Regions from separate parts of the Neobacillus sp. DHD-1R genome, predicted to be linked through region 2. Evidence: riboswitches for the same ligand, from Rfam matches in the RefSeq annotation. Region 2 holds a riboswitch; the other holds the start of a gene.
The links. Region 2 has a riboswitch for cobalamin ahead of metE (5-methyltetrahydropteroyltriglutamate--homocysteine S-methyltransferase). Riboswitches for the same ligand answer to the same signal wherever they lie in the genome.
Positions count from the first base shown of each region.

Region 1: linked by a shared signal. The riboswitch ahead of AC3ANL_RS10470 (ABC transporter substrate-binding protein) and the one ahead of metE (5-methyltetrahydropteroyltriglutamate--homocysteine S-methyltransferase) in region 2 are both predicted to bind cobalamin.

Region 1 covers NZ_CM173232.1:2,178,371-2,187,832, forward strand. Annotated here, with positions in the region: gene ribE (riboflavin synthase) at 42-701, shown strand; partial or broken gene ribB (3,4-dihydroxy-2-butanone-4-phosphate synthase) at 762-1,370, shown strand; gene ribH (6,7-dimethyl-8-ribityllumazine synthase) at 1,505-1,975, shown strand; cobalamin riboswitch at 2,081-2,274, shown strand; gene AC3ANL_RS10470 (ABC transporter substrate-binding protein) at 2,465-3,430, shown strand; gene AC3ANL_RS10475 (FecCD family ABC transporter permease) at 3,396-4,457, shown strand; gene AC3ANL_RS10480 (heme ABC transporter ATP-binding protein) at 4,461-5,927, shown strand; gene cbiB (adenosylcobinamide-phosphate synthase CbiB) at 5,924-6,907, shown strand; gene cobD (threonine-phosphate decarboxylase CobD) at 6,867-7,946, shown strand; gene AC3ANL_RS10495 (bifunctional adenosylcobinamide kinase/adenosylcobinamide-phosphate guanylyltransferase) at 7,928-8,500, shown strand; gene AC3ANL_RS10500 (cobyric acid synthase) at 8,497-9,462, shown strand, end outside.
Region 2 covers NZ_CM173232.1:2,304,268-2,313,729, forward strand. Annotated here, with positions in the region: gene AC3ANL_RS11110 (FTR1 family iron permease) at 1-790, shown strand, start outside; gene AC3ANL_RS11115 (hypothetical protein) at 777-1,178, shown strand; gene AC3ANL_RS11120 (DHA2 family efflux MFS transporter permease subunit) at 1,413-2,855, shown strand; gene AC3ANL_RS11125 (C45 family autoproteolytic acyltransferase/hydrolase) at 2,942-3,994, opposite strand; gene AC3ANL_RS11130 (DoxX family protein) at 4,399-4,752, shown strand; gene AC3ANL_RS11135 (alpha/beta fold hydrolase) at 5,025-5,810, shown strand; gene AC3ANL_RS11140 (phosphatase PAP2 family protein) at 5,877-6,437, opposite strand; cobalamin riboswitch at 6,739-6,929, shown strand; gene metE (5-methyltetrahydropteroyltriglutamate--homocysteine S-methyltransferase) at 7,090-9,384, shown strand.

The DNA.
Region 1 (9,462 bases), 130 kb from region 2:
TAATAAAAAGAGTAAAACCTAAGTAAGGAGTCGTAACGATTATGTTTACCGGAATCATTGAAGAAATTGGTGTGGTTTCAAATTTTCAGCGCACTGGCGAATCGTTTGTTTTATCGATTCAAGCGAACAAGATACTCAATGATGTTCACCTTGGCGATAGTATAGCCGTTAATGGGGTGTGCCTTACGGTTACTTCTTTTACAAGTAAGCATTTCACCGCTGATGTCATGCCTGAAACGGTCAAAGCCAGCAGTTTAAATGCAGTGAAGCGCGGGGCAAAAGTCAATTTAGAAAGAGCGATGGCAGCTGGAGGAAGGTTTGGCGGTCACTTCGTTTCGGGGCATATTGATGGAACTGGGGTCATTAAACGAAAACAGGCAGTAGAAAATGCCGTTTACTATGAAATTGAAGCAGACCCTGAATTGTTAAAATATATGATCGAAAAGGGTTCTGTTGCAGTCGATGGGACAAGCCTAACTATTTTCGCAGTAACAGAACAAAGTTTTACTCTATCGCTGATTCCTCATACCTTATCGGAAACAGTCGTAGGGCTTAAGGGCTCAGGGGAGATTGTTAACTTGGAATGCGATATGGTCGGTAAATATATCGGCCATTTTATCAAAAACTTTTCAAGTGAGACACAACGAAAAAGCAAGTCTGGTATCACGGAAAGCTTTTTAGAAGAAAATGGGTTTTACTAACCTAAAGTCTAAAAATTGCATCCATCCATGACTGTTAGATAAATAAAAGGAGTGATAAGCGTGTTTGATTCTATTGATGAAGCCCTTAAAGATTTAAAAGAAGGTAAAGTGATCATTGTTTGTGATGACGAGGATCGGGAGAATGAAGGTGACTTTATCGCTTTAGCTGAAAAAGCAACACCAGCAGTGTTAAATTTAATGGTTACGCACGGAAGAGGCCTTGTCTGTGTTCCAATTGAGCAAGAACTAGCGCAAAAACTTGAATTGATGCCGATGGTTGCTAAAAACACGGATCCTCATGGAACAGCTTTTACCGTAAGTATCGATCATAAATTTGCCAAAACAGGAATTTCGGCATTCGAACGATCTGGTACAATCTTAAGTTTGCTTGATCCAGAGGCTAAAGCCGAGGATTTTAAAAGACCTGGACACATGTTTCCTCTCATTGCTAAAAAGGGCGGAGTGTTGGAGAGAACAGGGCATACTGAAGCAGCGGTTGATCTTGCGAAGTTATGCGATGCAAAACCTGCTGGGGTTATTTGTGAAATCCTGAATGAAGATGGAACAATGGCACGTGTTCCTGAACTCCGTAAAATTGCGGATAAGTTAAATGTAAAGATGATTATGATCAAGGACTTGGTTGAATATCGAACTCAAAAGGAAAATTTGAAGAACGTGAGATAAAATTAACCAAAATTAATTTTTTATCGGTATTTTAAATGCCCATCATTCAAGAAAAAAGCTTGATAAATGAGGGCATTTGTACATGACTATAGAAAAATTAAACTAATGGAGGCATTAACATGGGAAATATTTTTGAAGGAAATTTAGTTGGCTCAGGATTAAAAATAGGAATTGTAGTGGGACGTTTTAATGAGTTCATAACCAGTAAATTATTAGATGGGGCACAGGATGCATTAAAAAGACATGGAGTCAGTGAATCCGATGTAGATATCGCCTGGGTTCCAGGTGCATTTGAATTACCGTTAATCGCTCAAAAAATGGCAAAAAGCCAAAAGTATGATGCTGTCATCACACTTGGGACAGTCATCCGCGGCGCGACACCACATTTTGATTATGTATGTAATGAAGCAGCTAAAGGTGTTTCAGCAACATCATTAGCGACTGGTGTTCCTGTTATTTTTGGGTTATTAACCACTGAATCCATTGAACAGGCGATTGAGCGTGCAGGAACCAAGGCTGGTAATAAAGGCTGGGATTCTGCAACATCTGCCATTGAGATGGCCAATCTACTCAGAAATATTGAACAATAATGCTTTTAATGAGTAATGATAAAGTCACCTCTTAAGCTGGCTTTAATATTATTTCTTAAAATCATATACAAATCATTACGCTACTTTTATAATAAAAGTAACAAAATAGATCTTTAAAGATTAGGTGCTAAAATCTTAATATGAGATTTTAAGCTTAAAAGGGAAGTTTGGTTAAAAGCCAGCGCGGTCCCGCCACTGTAAATGGGAGCAACCTATAATATGTCACTGTCTAATAGGATGGGAAGACGTAGGAAGCGATGATCATGAGCCAGGAAACCTGCCTAATTCTTGTGCGCCAATTAACCTACGTGGATAGGAGGGTGTTGAAGGCTAGACTACTTTTACTTTATAACAGTAATTGAATCTAATCACATCAACATCTCCATTTTACAGTGGAGATGTTTTTTTGTTGCTGAAGAAGTTAATGGGGCACAGGGGGATTTATTTGTTGTTACATAAATTTTTATTAAACAGAAGGCAGGAGAAAAAATGAAGAAATGGTATTCGCTCTTATTAGTAGCATTATTGACATTTGGTGTTTTAGCTGGTTGTGCTGAAAAGAAAGATCAGGTGAAACAGGAAAATAACACGAGTGTGGAAAAGAAATCAGCAGAAGTCACTTTTCCAGTTACGATTAAAGATGCATTAGATAATAATGTTGTGATTGAGAAAAAACCAGAAAAGATTGTCTCACTGATCCCAAGTAATACAGAAATTGCTTTTGCATTAGGTCTCGAAAAAGAAGTAATTGGTGTGTCTGATTTTGATAATTATCCTGAAGAAGCAACGAAAAAAGAGAAAGTCGGCGGGCAAGAAATTAACCTAGAAAAAATCATTTCCTTAAAACCGGATCTCGTTTTAGCACATGAATCATCAGCTCCTATATCTAAAGAGGGACTTCAACAACTGCGCGATGCTGGTATTACAGTGCTGATTATTAATGATGCGCAAAATTTTGACCAAGTCTATGAGTCGATTGATATGATTGGGAAAGCTACTGGAGAATCCAAAAATGCAGCTGAGATTATCACGGGAATGAAGGCTAAATTGGCAGAAATCAAAACTAAGGCGGAAGAAATAAAAGAAAAGAAAAAGGTATTTGTGGAGGTTTCTCCTGCACCAGAAATTTATACACCTGGAAAAAATACCTTTATGGATCAAATGCTCACTGTGATTAATGCAGAAAACATTGCAAATGATCAAGAGGGCTGGATTAAAATTGATCAAGAGGCCATGATCAAACGGAATCCCGATGTCATCATTACCACTTATGGCTATTATGTAAAGAATCCAGTTGACCAAGTTCTAAGCCGCAAAGGCTGGGAAACGGTTAACGCTATAAAAAATAAACAAGTCATCGATGCTGATTCTGATCGTGTGACCCGCTCAGGCCCTAGGATTGTTGAAGGAGTAGAGGATCTTGCAAAGGCAATCTATCCAGAGGTTTTTAAATAATAAACTTCTCGCCTACATACTGGCAGGGGTTTTCCTTTTCATTTCTATTTTATTAGGTATTTCGATCGGAACAGTTTCGGTTCCCATGTTAACTATTATTCAAATAATAAGTGATAAGCTATTTGGGTTTATTTCACTCGGACAAATCGACCCCATGTATTCGAGTATTGTCTTAAGCATTCGCTTACCTAGAGTCATCTTATCAGGCCTTGTCGGGGCGTCTCTTGCTATTGCAGGGGCGGCCTTCCAAGGTCTGCTGAGAAACCCGTTAGCAGATCCCTATACATTGGGTGTTTCATCGGGGGCGTCCGTTGGTGCCGTGCTTACACTGTTTTTTCATCTTTCCATCCCATTTGTCGGCTTGTTCACCTTACCATTACTAAGTATTTTATTTTCATTTTTCACGATTATTTTGGTCCTTACGTTTGCCAGTAAAATTGAGCGCTCGATGAGAGTAGAAACGATTATCTTAACGGGTATTATTTTTAGTTCTTTTCTAGGTTCAATTATTTCGCTTATGATAGCTCTGACTGGGGATGAGCTTAGGCAAATTATTGGCTGGCTTTTAGGAAGTGTATCAATGAGAGGCTGGGAATATATTAAAATCATGCTGCCCTTTTTTATTATCGGTTCTGTCCTGCTTATAGGTAATTCAAAAGAATTAAATGCCATGTCATTTGGGGAAGAACGGGCACAACATTTAGGGGTCAATGTTCAAAAAAGAAAGTTAATTATCTTGACTGCTGGTTCCATTTTAACAGGAGCGGCAGTGGCCGTTTCGGGAACAATTGGATTTGTTGGACTTGTGATTCCCCATCTCTCAAGATTATTATGGGGTCCCGATCATCGGCATCTTCTTCCATTATCGATCATTACCGGGAGTGGTTTTTTAATTTTAGCTGATCTAATTTCGAGAACGATTATTTCGCCGACAGAGCTGCCGATTGGTGTGATAACGGCCCTAATTGGTGCACCCGTATTTGCCATGATATTACTGCAAAGAAAACGGATGGAAAGGAGAGGATAAGGAATGCTTAGCGTACAACAAGTTTCAGGCGGATACTCAAGTGAACCTGTTCTAAAGAACATTTCATTTGAAGTAAATCAAGGGGAATTGTTCGGGATCCTAGGACCTAATGGAAGTGGAAAAACAACTTTATTGAAAATGCTTAGCGGGATTTTACCCTTTCATCAAGGGAAGATTTTTATTAAGGGAAACCCGCTCCAGGAATACCAGACAAAACAACTGGCCCAAATTATTGCAGTCCTTTCTCAACATTCATCCCAATCTTTCTCTTACACGGTAAAAGAAACGGTTTCGCTTGGCCGCTATGCTCATCAGAAGGGATTGTTTCAGACCTGGAATAAAGAAGATGAAGCAGTTGTCCAAAGAGTCATGGAGCAGATTGGTGTCTCGGCATTTCAAAATAAAAATATTCAGGAGTTATCGGGCGGAGAGAAACAGAGGGTCTTTCTCGCACAAGCATTAGCCCAAGAACCTGAAATTCTCTTATTAGATGAACCTACCAACCATTTGGATTTATCGTATCAAAAGGAATTACTAGATTTCTTAAAAAAATGGACGTCAGAAAATAGCTTAACAGTTATCTCGATTTTCCATGATTTAAATCTTGCAGGGCTTTATTGTGATCGCTTGCTTCTCCTCGAAAACGGAACGATTAATATCGATCATGTTCCTAATGAAGTGCTTAGGGAAGAAAGAATTAGAAATGTGTATCATACAGACATTCAAAAACATCCCCATCCAAAAGTGGCTGCTCCACAGATGGTCTTGCTCCCAATTGAGTTTAAGAAATCAAACCGTTTTGAAATAGATGAAACGTACGTATCTGTTTCTGAAGAATTGATTGAGGTAACAACCCCTTTTTCCTTAAGAACCATGTCTTCAGGTGTCTTGGGTTCTGGAACCGGCTGGCATCAAACATTCGTAAATCGGCATGTGAACAAGGATTACAACTGCAGCGACCATCGCATGGAAATGGCTGCATTTTTAAAAGTAAAGGGTTTTGAACCGTCAGAGACCGTTGGCATGATGACAGCGGTTGTATTGGAAGATGTGGTATACAAATTGTTTAAACAAGACGGCTTCTCCCTATTGGCAGTGGTCACTGCGGGGGTTGGTAATGCGATCGATGCTTCAAAAAGTGTACAGCATACATTTGAGATGACACCTGGAACGATCAACACCTGGATTTTTGTGAATGGTGAACTGACAGAGGAAGCATTTATTCAATGCATCATGACCGCAACGGAAGCAAAGGCAAAGGCATTACATGACTTAAAAGTAATGGATAAAGTCACTGGAACAATCGCTACAGGCACCTCGACAGATAGTATTTTAATTGCTGCTTCTCAAACCGGAGAACTGTTAGAATTTGCCGGAACGATAACCCCTTTAGGAAAGCTTATTAGTACAGCAGTTTATCAGTGCACAACAGAAGCTATCCAAAAATCCAGTAAAAGGAATCGAACATGATCGTTTCTCATTTAGTCGCAATCACGCTTGCTTATCTTATTGACCTGCTTATTGGTGATCCGCCGCATTGGCCACATCCTGTTAGATGGATTGGTAACATGATCACTTTTTTTGAAAAGAGATGGAATCATGGGGATTTTAAGCGATCGAAAGGGGTTGCTATGCTTCTGTTTATCTTACTTTTTGTTTTTTTCATCGTTTTAATGTTAGTAGTAATTGGGTATCAGATTCATCCTTTAGTAGGAATCTTAGTGGAAGGTATTATCATTTCTAGTACTATTGCCCAAAAAAGCTTGAAAGATGCTTCCCTAGAAGTCTATTACCCTTTAATAGAAGGAAAGCTTGCTGAAGCAAGAAAAAAGCTATCCTTTATTGTTGGCCGCGATACAGATTCATTGGATGAAAGTGAACTTGCTCGTGGAACAATTGAGACGGTTGCCGAAAATACAAGTGATGGAGTGACAGCACCCTTGTTTTGGGCCTTCATTGGTGGAGCCCCCCTTGCGATGGTTTATCGGGCAGCCAATACATGTGATTCGATGGTGGGCCACATAAATGAGAGATTTAAAGAGTTTGGCTGGGCATCTGCGAAGTGGGATGATGTAATGAACTGGATACCAAGTCGATTAACGGGAATGATGATGCTGCTTGGAAAACGTCCGGAAAAATTCAGCTATCGAAGAGCGTGGAAGATTTTATTTAGAGATGCAAAAAAGCATCCGAGCCCAAATAGTGGCTGGGGTGAAGCAGCCGTTGCCGCCCTCTTGGGAATCCAGCTTGGGGGAATAAACTATTACAAAGGTTTGATTTCAAACCGGGCAAAAATGGGTGATCCTATTCAATCCATCCAAGCGGGCCATATTCTCAAAGCGAATGCTATTCTTAGCAAAACCGTTTTTTTATTTTTATTATGTTTATGGATAGGGGGCATGTTTCTTGATGTGGCCATCACATGGCTCGAATCCTCACTATTTATATGAGGCAATGGGGCTCACACTTCCTAAGCAATTTATTGATTTCAGTGCAAATATCAATCCCCTTGGTCCACCAGCAAATTTGAAGGAAAAGTGGCAGGACTTTTATCAAGAAATTATCGTTTATCCCGATCCATTTGCCACAAGGTTAAAGAGGATAATTGCAACCATTGAGCAGACAACCGTTGATTCCATTTTAATTGGAAATGGTGGAGCTGAGCTCATTACACTAGTGGCAAGAATGATGGCAGGCAAAAAAATACTAATTGTAGAGCCAACTTTTTCTGAATATGAACAAGCATGTCGTGTTAATCATTGTGAAATTTTCTATCATCAACTGAAGGAGCCGAACTTTCAATTGGATCAGACTGATTTATGCGCTAGTCTGATGGAAGCAGATGCGGATGCCTTGTTTCTGTGTAATCCGAACAATCCGACAGGCATTCAATATTCTAAATCAATGATCATTTCAATTATGGAGGAATGTGAAAAGCAAAATTGTTTTGTCATTTTGGATGAAGCATTTTTTGATTTTTTAAATGACTATGATTCATTCATTCCATACATAAACAGGTTTTCAAATTTAGTTATTATTCGCTCCATGACAAAGATGTTCGCGATTCCAGGAATTCGACTGGGATATTTAGTTTCCCAGCCTGAAAATATCGTAATACTTAGCCAGTTACAATCCCATTGGAGTACGAATACGATTGCATTATTAGCAGGTGAACTTTGTTTACATAATGAATCTTTTATAAAAGAGACCCAGGAATATATTCGTAATGAACGAAAAAGACTCCTTACTTTTTTTAAACGAGAAAAATTTGCGGTTACAGCTTCCAAAGTTAATTTTTATTTATTGCGGGATCCTTTATTGGAAGATCAGTATAAATTGTTTGAGTTTCTCCTATATCGGGGTATGATTCCACGGCATACGTTTAATTTTCCTGGTTTGGAGGGAAGATGGCTTCGGTTTGCAATCAAGGGCCATGAAGAAAATAATCAATTAATGGAGGTGTTGGCAGAATGGCGGCATCATCATTAATCTTCATAACAGGCGGAGTAAGAAGCGGGAAAAGCAGCTTTGCTGAAAGCAAAGCTATCGAGATCGCAAGTGAAACAGGTGGAAAACTTACCTACTTGGCAACAGGTGTTCCTTTTGATCTAGAAATGGAGGAACGAATCAAAAAACACCAATGTGATAGACAATCAGGTCCATGCCATTGGAAAACAATTGAACGTTCTGTCCAAATAGGGAAGCTTGCCCATGAATTTACTAACCAGGATATTATTTTGTTGGATTGTGTCACGACACTATTGAATAATGAATTGTTTTCTATAGAACAAGCCTGGGATAACCCTTATTTAGAAACGGTTAAAGAAAATATTATCTCAGGGATTTCTTTAATTAAACACCAGGCAAGCACAACGATTGTCGTAAGTAATGAAGTATTAAACGAGTCACTACTGGGAAATGAATTGATTATTACATATGGACGCTTGCTGGGACAGCTCCATCAATATTTAGTGAAGGAAGCGGACCAAGTGTTTTTAGTGGAAGCAGGGATTCCCATCGCTATGAAAGGAGTTCGCGGATGAAAGGGATCATGATTCAAGGGACAGCATCTGATGTTGGCAAAAGCCTAATTGTAACCGCAATCTGCCGAATCCTGGCCAATGAAGGAGTAAAGGTCGTCCCGTTTAAATCACAGAATATGTCTAACAATTCGTATGTGACTCGAGACGGAAAAGAGATTGGCAGGGCACAAGGAATTCAAGCAGAAGCCGCTCGGATTGAGCCAACAGTTTGGATGAATCCGATTTTATTGAAGCCTCGCTCGGAACAGTACTCAGAGATTGTCTATTTGGGAAAGGCAATTGAAACTCAATCTGGACGTGGGTATCGGGAAAATTTTTACGAAAAAGGGCTTGAAGTAATTAAGAAATCTCTTCACAAGCTGCAGGAAGAATACGAAGTAGTGGTGATTGAGGGAGCAGGCAGTCCTGTTGAAATAAATTTAAAGGATCGCGAGATTGTTAATATGAAAGTAGCAGAACTAGCGGATGTCCCAGTTATTCTTGCAGCGGATATTGATCGCGGTGGAGTGTTTGCTAGTATTGTCGGGACACTTAATCTATTGGAACCTAAAGAAAGGCAAAGAGTTGCAGGTGTAATTATCAATAAATTCCGTGGAGATATCACCCTATTTGAGGACGGAGTTCAATGGCTGGAAGAGAAAACGGGTGTACCTGTTTTAGGGGTACTGCCCTTTGTTGAGAATCATATGATTGATGGGGAGGACTCATTATCACTAAGGACGCAATTTACGAATTCCAAAAAGGCGACTCTTGATATTGCAATTATCAATATGTCATTTATCTCAAATTACAGTGATATGGAACCTTTTAAATATGAGGAGGATGTCACACTCCGCTGGGTTAATCATCCGAGTGATTTTGGACAACCAGATGCTATTATCATTCCAGGTACAAAAAGTACGATCAGTGATTTAAAAAATTTAAGAGATAAACAGTTAGATATTCTAATTCAAACGTATATA
Region 2 (9,462 bases):
GATTACGATTCTTCTTCGTGAAGGTTTAGAAGGATTGCTTGTCGTTGTTGCCTTGCTTGGGTTTTTAAGAAAAGCAGGTCATGAAGAAAAAAGTAATTGGATCTGGCTCGGGGTTGGAGCAGGGATAGGAGTAAGCATTATTCTTGGCATCATTGTAAACCTATTATTTTCAGCCGGGGCATTTGGCAGTAATAATTTCTTAATTGCAGGCTGGACAGGGGTCTTTGCAGCAGTCATGCTTCTATATATGAGTTATTGGCTTCATAGCAAATCAAGTATTTCAGAATGGCAGAATTATATTCGCACACAAAGTACAAAAGCCCTGAATACAGGTAGTCTATTTTCTTTAGCAATTCTATCTTTTCTTGCTGTTTTCCGTGAAGGTACAGAAACGGTTCTATTCTTTATTGGAATGGCTTCTTCAATAAAATTATCATCTCTTTTATTGGGTATTGCCATTGGATTACTTATCCTTGTTGTCTTATCTTATTTAATACTGAAGGTAGGATTAAAAATTCCAATGCGCCCGTTCTTCTTAGTATGTAGTATTCTAATGTTTTACTTATGTTTCAAATTTACTGGAATGGGGATTCATGGCCTACAGCTTGCAGGATTATTACCTGCTACTCAAGCACCCATTCCAACGATTAACTTTTTCGCTTTATATTCAACCTGGGAGAGTTTGATCCCACAGATGATATTACTAGTTGTTGCGGTAATTGCTGCAATAGTAAATAAAAGAAAAGATAATAAATCAAATTTTGGGGGAAACTTGAATGAAATCGCGTAAATTGATTGTTCCAATTTTATTAGCATCTTCTTTAACATTAGCTGCATGTGTTGGAGCTAATACAGACAAAAAGACTGAGGAGACAAAGACTACAGTTTCTATTAGTGATGGTGCGAAGGAAATGAGACAAACCATTTCTGATTTGAAAACACAATTAAATACGAAAGATGCTGCCAAAGTAAAAACAAGTGGAGAAAATTTAGAAAAATCTTGGCAAACCTTTGAAGATGAAGTGAAAGATAAGAGTGCTGACTTATACGAAAAAGTTGAAACACCACTTCATATAATTGAAGCAGGGGCAAAAACAGAACCACTTGACGAACAAACCCTTAATAAAGCAGCAGATGAACTAGATACCGTGTTAGTTGATGTCGAAAAATTAAAATAAAAAAGCATGGGGTCAGACCCCCGGTGGATTAAAGCGTTAACGCACCGGGGGTCTGACCTTTTAAACTATGAGTTGGGGGTTTACATAAAAAATATTTCAGTGACTCAAAATAGAAGGTGGTAGGTTGACAAGACTTGTCTCACGCTCTTCTAAATCATTTCATTGGTAATTGGACGGAAAACAAGGTAATCTGTAACAGAATCTTTTTACTTTGGGTAACAAGGAGTTGGATTAATGGAGAAATCAGGCAACAAACAGTCGATGATTGTAGGACTATTGCTGGCAGGGACGTTTATTGCCATTTTGAATCAAACATTGATGATTACAGCAATACCACCGATTATGGATGAAATGGGCATTACCGCCAATAGTGCACAATGGCTGACGACTGTCTTTATGCTGGTGAATGGAATCATGATTCCGATCAGTGCCTTTTTATTGGAAAAATTTACAACAAGACAGTTGTTTATCACGGCGATGAGTGTTTTTGCAGTGGGAACGGTTGTCAGTGGAATCGCTCCTAATTTTGAAATTCTTCTTTTAGGAAGAGTGATTCAGTCTGTGGGAGCAGGAGTTATGCTGCCGTTAATGACAACCGTATTTTTACTAATCTTTCCAGTCAACAAGCGCGGTGCAGCCATGGGGCTTGTCGGTCTTGTGATTTCCTTTGCACCAGCCATCGGACCAGCACTGTCCGGATGGGTTACCTCGCATTTTTCATGGAGAGTGTTATTTTTTATTATTTTGCCTATTGCTCTTATCGATATCATTGTCGCACACCTCTTCTTGAAAAATGTAACAGAAGTTTCCAGGCCAAAAGTGGATATTATTTCGATCCTGTTGTCTTCATTCGGTTTTGGCGGGCTTCTTTATGGATTTACTAGTGCTGGAAATTATGGTTGGTCCCATGCAGCAACTGTCCTATCACTTGCGATTGGCGGCGTTTCATTACTCGTATTTATTTTCCGCCAATTACGATTGAAACATCCGATGCTGGAATTCCGTGTTTTTACTTTTACTATTTTCCCGTTCGCCATTGCTATTGGAATGATTAGCTTTATGGGCTTGATTGGAGCGGAAACGATAATCCCGCTCTTTATGCAGAATATGCGGGGATTTTCTGCCTTTGAAGCGGGTCTGGCTTTATTGCCCGGTGCACTTATAAGCGGGTTCATGTCACCAATTGTTGGGAGAATATTTGATAAATTCGGTGCGAGATGGCTCGTGATGAGTGGCATTACAATCTTGACAGCATCTTCGTTTGCGTTTACCAATTTAAGTCCAGCGACCTCGATGACCTTCATTACAGTCGTTTACGGTATTCGAATGTTTGGTCTTTCAATGGTCATGATGCCAGTCGCGACAGCCGCTTTGAATCAGTTACCAAAACGATTAATTCCACACGGGGCTGCGATGGATAATACAATGAAAATGATTGCAGCTTCCGTAGGGACCGCCATCCTTGTTACAGTCATGACGACAACAGCAGAAGCAGCGAAACAGCGGCCGGACATTGCCTATCCGGATATCCATGGAGCAAATATCGCTTTTATGGTGATTTCTATTCTCTCCTTACTTGGACTGATCCTTTCCTTTTTCATTAAGCAAAATCGACAGACAAAGGATGAAGTGGATGGAGAAAGACGACAGAACGTACGTGTGAAAATCCAGGAGTAATGGCTGAGGTCGATAAAATACTATAAGGGGTCAGACCCCCGGTGGATTAAAGCGTTAACGCACCGGGGGTCTGACCCCTTTCTCGATTAAATTTCTTCCATATTCACAAATGGCAGGTTTGTGTCTAGTTCCCCTTTGATTCGTGTTATGTTTATATTTTCTCCCTTGAGCCATTGGTCAAAGTCAAAGATCAGTGGCAGCTTGTCTCCGCCCAGGGCTAGCCATGCTTTCATTTCTTTAGGAAAGTAGGCTGCTGTATGCAAGGTACCAGCCCATGCTCCATATTTTTTTGAGAAAACGCCCTTTTCTGTATCGTTCATCAATCGAAACGCCTTGTATGAATCAGTAGTGTTGTTTTTCTGCCTCTTCATCGCCTGTAATCGTTGAAGAGAATCGTCCAGCCGGAAGCGATTTTCATGTTTTAGCTTATTGAAATGATTGGTACAGATATTAGCCTGATGGATTGCTATTTCTCTAGGGGAGGCCTCCACGACGATCGACTCGCCACACTGATCAAGCAAGACATAGTTGAAAGAGCGACGGTGTGGAATTTCTTTTAGGAGTGAAATAGCTTGATCCACATTTGCACATGTTTCCAAAATAATTCGTCCAATCATATTACAAATAAATCCATCATCGGACCTTACGCGATTTACTAAGTTATAGCCCATCGATAATCCTTTTTCATTGATCCCATCAGTCCGTCCGGTGATTTGCATGGAGGGACCGATCACAGCATAGCCCTGATCTGTCGGTTGATAAAGAACAAAACGCCCCTCATAGGAGAGCGGGTCATTATCATAGTTTCGAATCATGTAATCAGGGTCTGTGAAAATCGAGCATCCACTTTTTCCATATTCAAGATAATAGCCGCCAAATTCCCTAACGGCATCTGCCATCTCCATTTTTAAAGAATCTGCCAATCCATTTAGCTCATCCCAAATGCGGGGAGCGAAATGAAGAATCAACCTTTTCGCTTCCAATTCATCTGAAATAAAATTCCGTAATTTGGATTTAGAACTCCATTGTTTTTTACGATTTTTCAATATGAGAGAATTCTTTAATAGCTCGCCCTGCCTATACCCAAAATCATAATGAGTTCCGCGAAACTGAATGATATCACTAAATACGTTTTTCAAATATATTCCCCATTTATCATGCGATTAAGGAAATTCTACTGGATGAAGGAAAGAAAAGCAAAATGCATGCTTTACGAAATAAAATTCTAACCAGCGTCTCCTAAATTGGATAATTAGGAAGCATCATTTTCTTTGGTTTGGCAAAGATTTAAGGTGTTTTAGGCAGCAACATTCTTTTTTTGTTTATTTAAAAATTTATTATGAAACGGTCTGATTATGCCAACGAATGCATAAATGTTTTTATAAGCAGCTTAAACATAAACCCATAGATGTCAATTTGAAATAAGGGGGATTGTTACAATGAAGTGACAGTTCGTACCATTCAAGGACTATTGGTTGTTGGGCGTTTTATCCATTTGACTGTTAATCTACTACAAAAACAGTAAAAAAGGAGAGGTCCATTAATGAATATTGCGTTATGGGCTGTTCAAATTATTTTAGGAGTAGCGTTTATTATGATCGGATGGATGAAGACATTTCAGTATGAAAAAGCAAAAGCCAGCTTGCCATGGGTAAAGGATTCTTCAAAAGGTTTGGTTACATTTATCGGTGTAGCGGAACTGCTTGGTGGGCTTGGGTTGATTTTGCCTTATGCGCTTGGAATTGCTCCTATATTAACACAGATTGCAGGGCTTGGACTTGGGCTCATCATGATTCTTGCTGCTGGGTTTCACGCAAAGAGGAAAGAAAATCAGGCAATCTGGATGAATATTATTTTTCTAGTATTCGCACTATTTGTGGCAATCGGCCGTTGGTAGGAGGGTAAATACTAGATGGGTGCCTGACACCATTAATAATCATAACAGACAGCATCTGAAAATGGTCGATATGCGATGAATAGCGAGGGCCTTGGATTCTTCATCCAAGGCCTTTTTGACTTGAAATAATACACTTTCAATGGAATCCTTCATTAAATATGGATTTAGAATAAGAACTTTAAATGGTGCAAAGCTAAATATGAAAAACTAAGAATTTAAAATGCTTATCATGAGAAAAGCATCTAAAGCTAATTATTGAGGTGAGCAGCATTGTGCCAATATTAACTACAGTCGGCAGAGGCCTATTTTATACCGTCCAAGGTGAGGGAACAGCCATTTTATTTGTTCATCCCCCATTACTTACGAGCGCTAATTTTACATACCAAGTGGAGGGATTATCGCGAAAATTTAAGGTCATTACATTTGATATCAGAGGGCACGGTCGCAGCCCGTACTCTGAAGAGCCGATTACCTATCAGCTCATCGCAGATGATATGAAACAGCTTTTGGATCATCTTGAAATCGACAAAGCTTACCTTTGTGGATATTCGACGGGAGGTTCGATTGTATTGGAATTTTTATTGACCTATCCCAATCGGGCCTTAGGGGGCATAATCGTGAGCGGAATGTCAGAAGTGATGGATAGTCATCAAGAAAAAAGAATTTCAATAGCAAGAATGCTTTCCAAAACATGGACGATGCCTCTACTAGGCCTTACGATTTCATGGAGCAATTCCAATACAATAGAGATATTTAAGAACATTTACCGAGAAGCACTTAAAGGAAATAGTAAAAATATCGAGCAGTATTACCATGCTTGTTTGGAGTATAACTGTACAAATCAATTAAAAACCATTGATATTCCGATATTATTGATCTATGGAGAAAAGGATAAAAACTTTCATCCATATGCCAAACTGTTACATGAAAAGTTACCAGATAATGTATTAAGGTTTATCCATGAAAAGCATCAAATTCCGACAAAATCAGCGAATGAGTTAAATCAATTCATCGAGGAGTTCATCCTGGCAAAACAACTAAATAGAGTAAAAACGTAAAAACGGAGAAAATCATAAAGGGATGATCCAAGCCAAGATGGATGATCCCTAAAGTTCACATGACATTTACCGAAATGAAGAACGAATATGGGTGTACGAATGAAGGATACGAATAATGAAAGGTTTCCAATACTGTTCTGCAAGCTTTACCATGAAGGCCGTACCATTTCCAAGAATGGCGCTGCCTATAATATCAGAGGGGTAGTGATGTCCCATCCAGATACGCGAAAAGCCTACTAGGATGGATACCAGCCACAAGCTCAAGCCCAATATTCGGTGATAAACAAATACAGAAGCTGCGAAGGCAAAGGCAAGTGCAGTATGTTTACTTGGAAACGAAGAATCTTTTTTAGTGGGGACTGGCGGCAATAAATGTACTCCATGATTCAAGAAGGGCCTTGGTTTAAAAAAGATTAGTTTAATCATCATGCTGAGCAGATATGTCATGCCAACTGATACACATGTATAAAGTGTCATTTTTTTATAATGATCATGTCGAAACCATAGAAAGATTATTACGAAAAGGTAGACAAACCGAGCTCTTTTAGAAATGGTCCTCATAATGAAATCTAAAATACGAGAATTCCCGGCCAATTGGTTAATCGCCCTGAATATTTGATAGTTCATAAAAAAGTCTCCCTCTAATTTGTTGTATTATCAAGGGTATTATTTCCGTTCATTACGCAAATATGTAAGGTGTTTTTCGCACTTCCGGGCACTGTTATCCAGGTCTAAAGAGGTACTGAAACAGTATAATATGAATTCAAATTAGAGTTCATGCTTATATTTTTTAGTAAGTAATATGGAAAAATAATAAACTCTGGAGTGAAGTTATTATTAACTTCGGTGATCATCAATTTTTGACAGCCTTGGTTTATCATGCTATGATGGCTACTAAATTCAAAATATTAAAATATTTTTTGATAATTTAATAGTAAATGCAACAGGTGCTGTGTGAATCATTCCGCAGCTTAAAAGGGAAGACCGGTGAAAGTCCGGCACGGTCCCGCCACTGTAATGGAGAGCGACTTATCAATGAACCACTGTTTCAAATGAAATGGGAAGGGATAAGAAGCGATGAACCAAAGTCAGGAGACCTGCCTGTTGTATGCGCTTGTACTCTACGGGTGTATAGAGGGGAGTGAGGGATACGTGTTGAGAAAACCAGTTGGTCTCAACTCTAGTTAACTGGACGTATTAATCTCTCTTTTCTTCTTGAAAAGGGAGATTTTTTTTGTTGATGACGAAAATAAACAAAATAAAGGAGTGTACGAATACGATGAGTAAAGTGAAAAGTTCGAATTTAGGTTATCCACGAATAGGGGAAAAACGCGAGTGGAAAAAAGCACTTGAACAGTTCTGGGCAGGTAAACTTGAAAAATCCGCTTTCTTAAAACAAATAGAGGGGATTCGACTTTCGTCTCTTCAAAAGCAAAAGGATCAAGGAATTGACTTGATTCCAGTGGGAGACTTTAGCTTGTATGACCATGTCCTTGATACCGCTGTTATGTTCGGCCTGGTACCAAAGCGGTTTGAATATAGTGGAGGGAAGGTTTCACTAGAAACATATTTTGATATCGCGCGAGGAACTAAGGATGCAGTAGCATCAGAAATGACAAAATGGTTTAACACAAACTATCACTATATTGTTCCAGAGTTGGATGAAGCAGTCCCTAGACTTGTCGAAAACAGGCCGCTTCAATTTTATAAAGAGGCGAAACAAAAACTGGATATTGACGGGAAGCCTGTCATATTAGGTCCTATAACATTTGTAAAGCTGTCAAAGGGCTATGAGGAATGTGACTTTCAAACAGTGGTTCAACAATTTGTGCCACTTTATGCTGAAATTTTAAAGGATTTACAACAAGAAGGGGTTGAATGGGTCCAAATCGATGAACCCATTTTGTCTACAACCATTTCAAAAGAAGAGGTTGAACTATTTACCAATGTCTATCAAACCTTGCATGATACAGCACCCAACGTAAAAGTTATTTTGCAAACATATTTTGATAGCATTGAACATTACGAAGATATCATTGCTCTTCCTGTTAAAGGAATTGGATTGGATTTTGTTCATGATCACGGTCAGAATCTTGCTGCTTTGAAAGAGGTTGGTTTCCCAAAAGATAAGGTGCTTGCAGCCGGAGTGATCGATGGGCGTAACATCTGGCGTGCGAACCTTGATGATAGGTTTTCTTTACTTGCTGAGATTGCCAAGATTGTTTCAAAAGACCGCCTGATTGTGCAGCCTTCATCAAGCTTATTACATGTCCCTGTAACTGTGAGGAGCGAAGAAACAATCAATGAGGTACTTAAAGATTCATTATCATTTGCAGATGAAAAATTGCATGAACTTGTTGTCCTTACAAAAGGCTTACAAGATGGGTTAGAAACGAAAAAGGAAGAAATCATGGCAAGTACAAAAGCGATTTTAGCATTAAATGAATCATCATTTCGGAACCACGCTGAAATCCAAAAAGCTATACAATTCCTGCCTAACTACCGACCCGAACGTGATGCTTCGTTTAACGTCCGCCAAGTGGTACAGGAAGCAGCTTTTCAATTACCGCTACTACCAACGACAACAATTGGAAGCTTTCCTCAAACACAAGAGGTAAGAAAACAGCGTTTAAATTGGCGCAAAGGCGAGTTAACGAATCATGAATACGAAGAATATATCAATGCGGAAATTAAAAAGTGGGTGGATATACAAGAAGAGCTTGGCCTGGATGTGTTGGTACATGGTGAGTTTGAGCGGACTGATATGGTTGAATACTTTGGTGAAAAATTAGCCGGTTTCCAATTTACTAAATTCGGCTGGGTGCAGTCCTATGGGTCACGTTGTGTGAAGCCGCCGCTAATCTATGGAGATGTGTCTTTTCTAGCACCAATGACCGTTAAGGAAACGGTTTATGCCCAATCGTTAACAACAAAACCTGTTAAAGGGATGCTGACAGGTCCGATTACGATTCTAAACTGGTCGTTTGTGCGTGATGATATTTCACGTTATGACGTGGCCAATCAAATAGCGCTTGCGCTTCGAAAAGAAATTGAGCTATTAGAATTTAACGGAATTCGAATGATTCAAGTGGATGAACCAGCTATACGTGAAGGACTTCCCTTAAAGCACATTCAATGGGAAAGCTACTTGAATGCTGCGGTTTATGCCTTTAGACTAGCCACATCGTCTGTCCAAAACGAAACACAAATTCATACCCATATGTGTTATTCGAATTTTGAAGATATTATTGATGCCATAAAAGCGCTGGATGCAGATGTTATTTCCATTGAGACATCCAAAAGTCATGGTGAATTGATAAATGCTTTTGAAGAGCACACCTATGATAAAGGCATTGGTCTGGGTGTTTATGATATTCATAGTCCACGAGTCCCAACACTGGAAGAGATGACAAAAAACATTGATCGTGCACTTCAAGTGCTTGATCCCAAGCTGTTCTGGATCAATCCTGATTGCGGTTTGAAAACGCGTGGTATGGAGGAGTCGATTGCAGCTCTTAAGGTGATGGTAGAAGCGGCAGTCCAAGCAAGAGAAAAGCTGATTGTGAAAAAATAAAAGACTTGTCAAAGTGAATATTGTATACTATATTTGTTTGTATACAATATTTAGTGTTTGTTTTTTTAAAATACACTA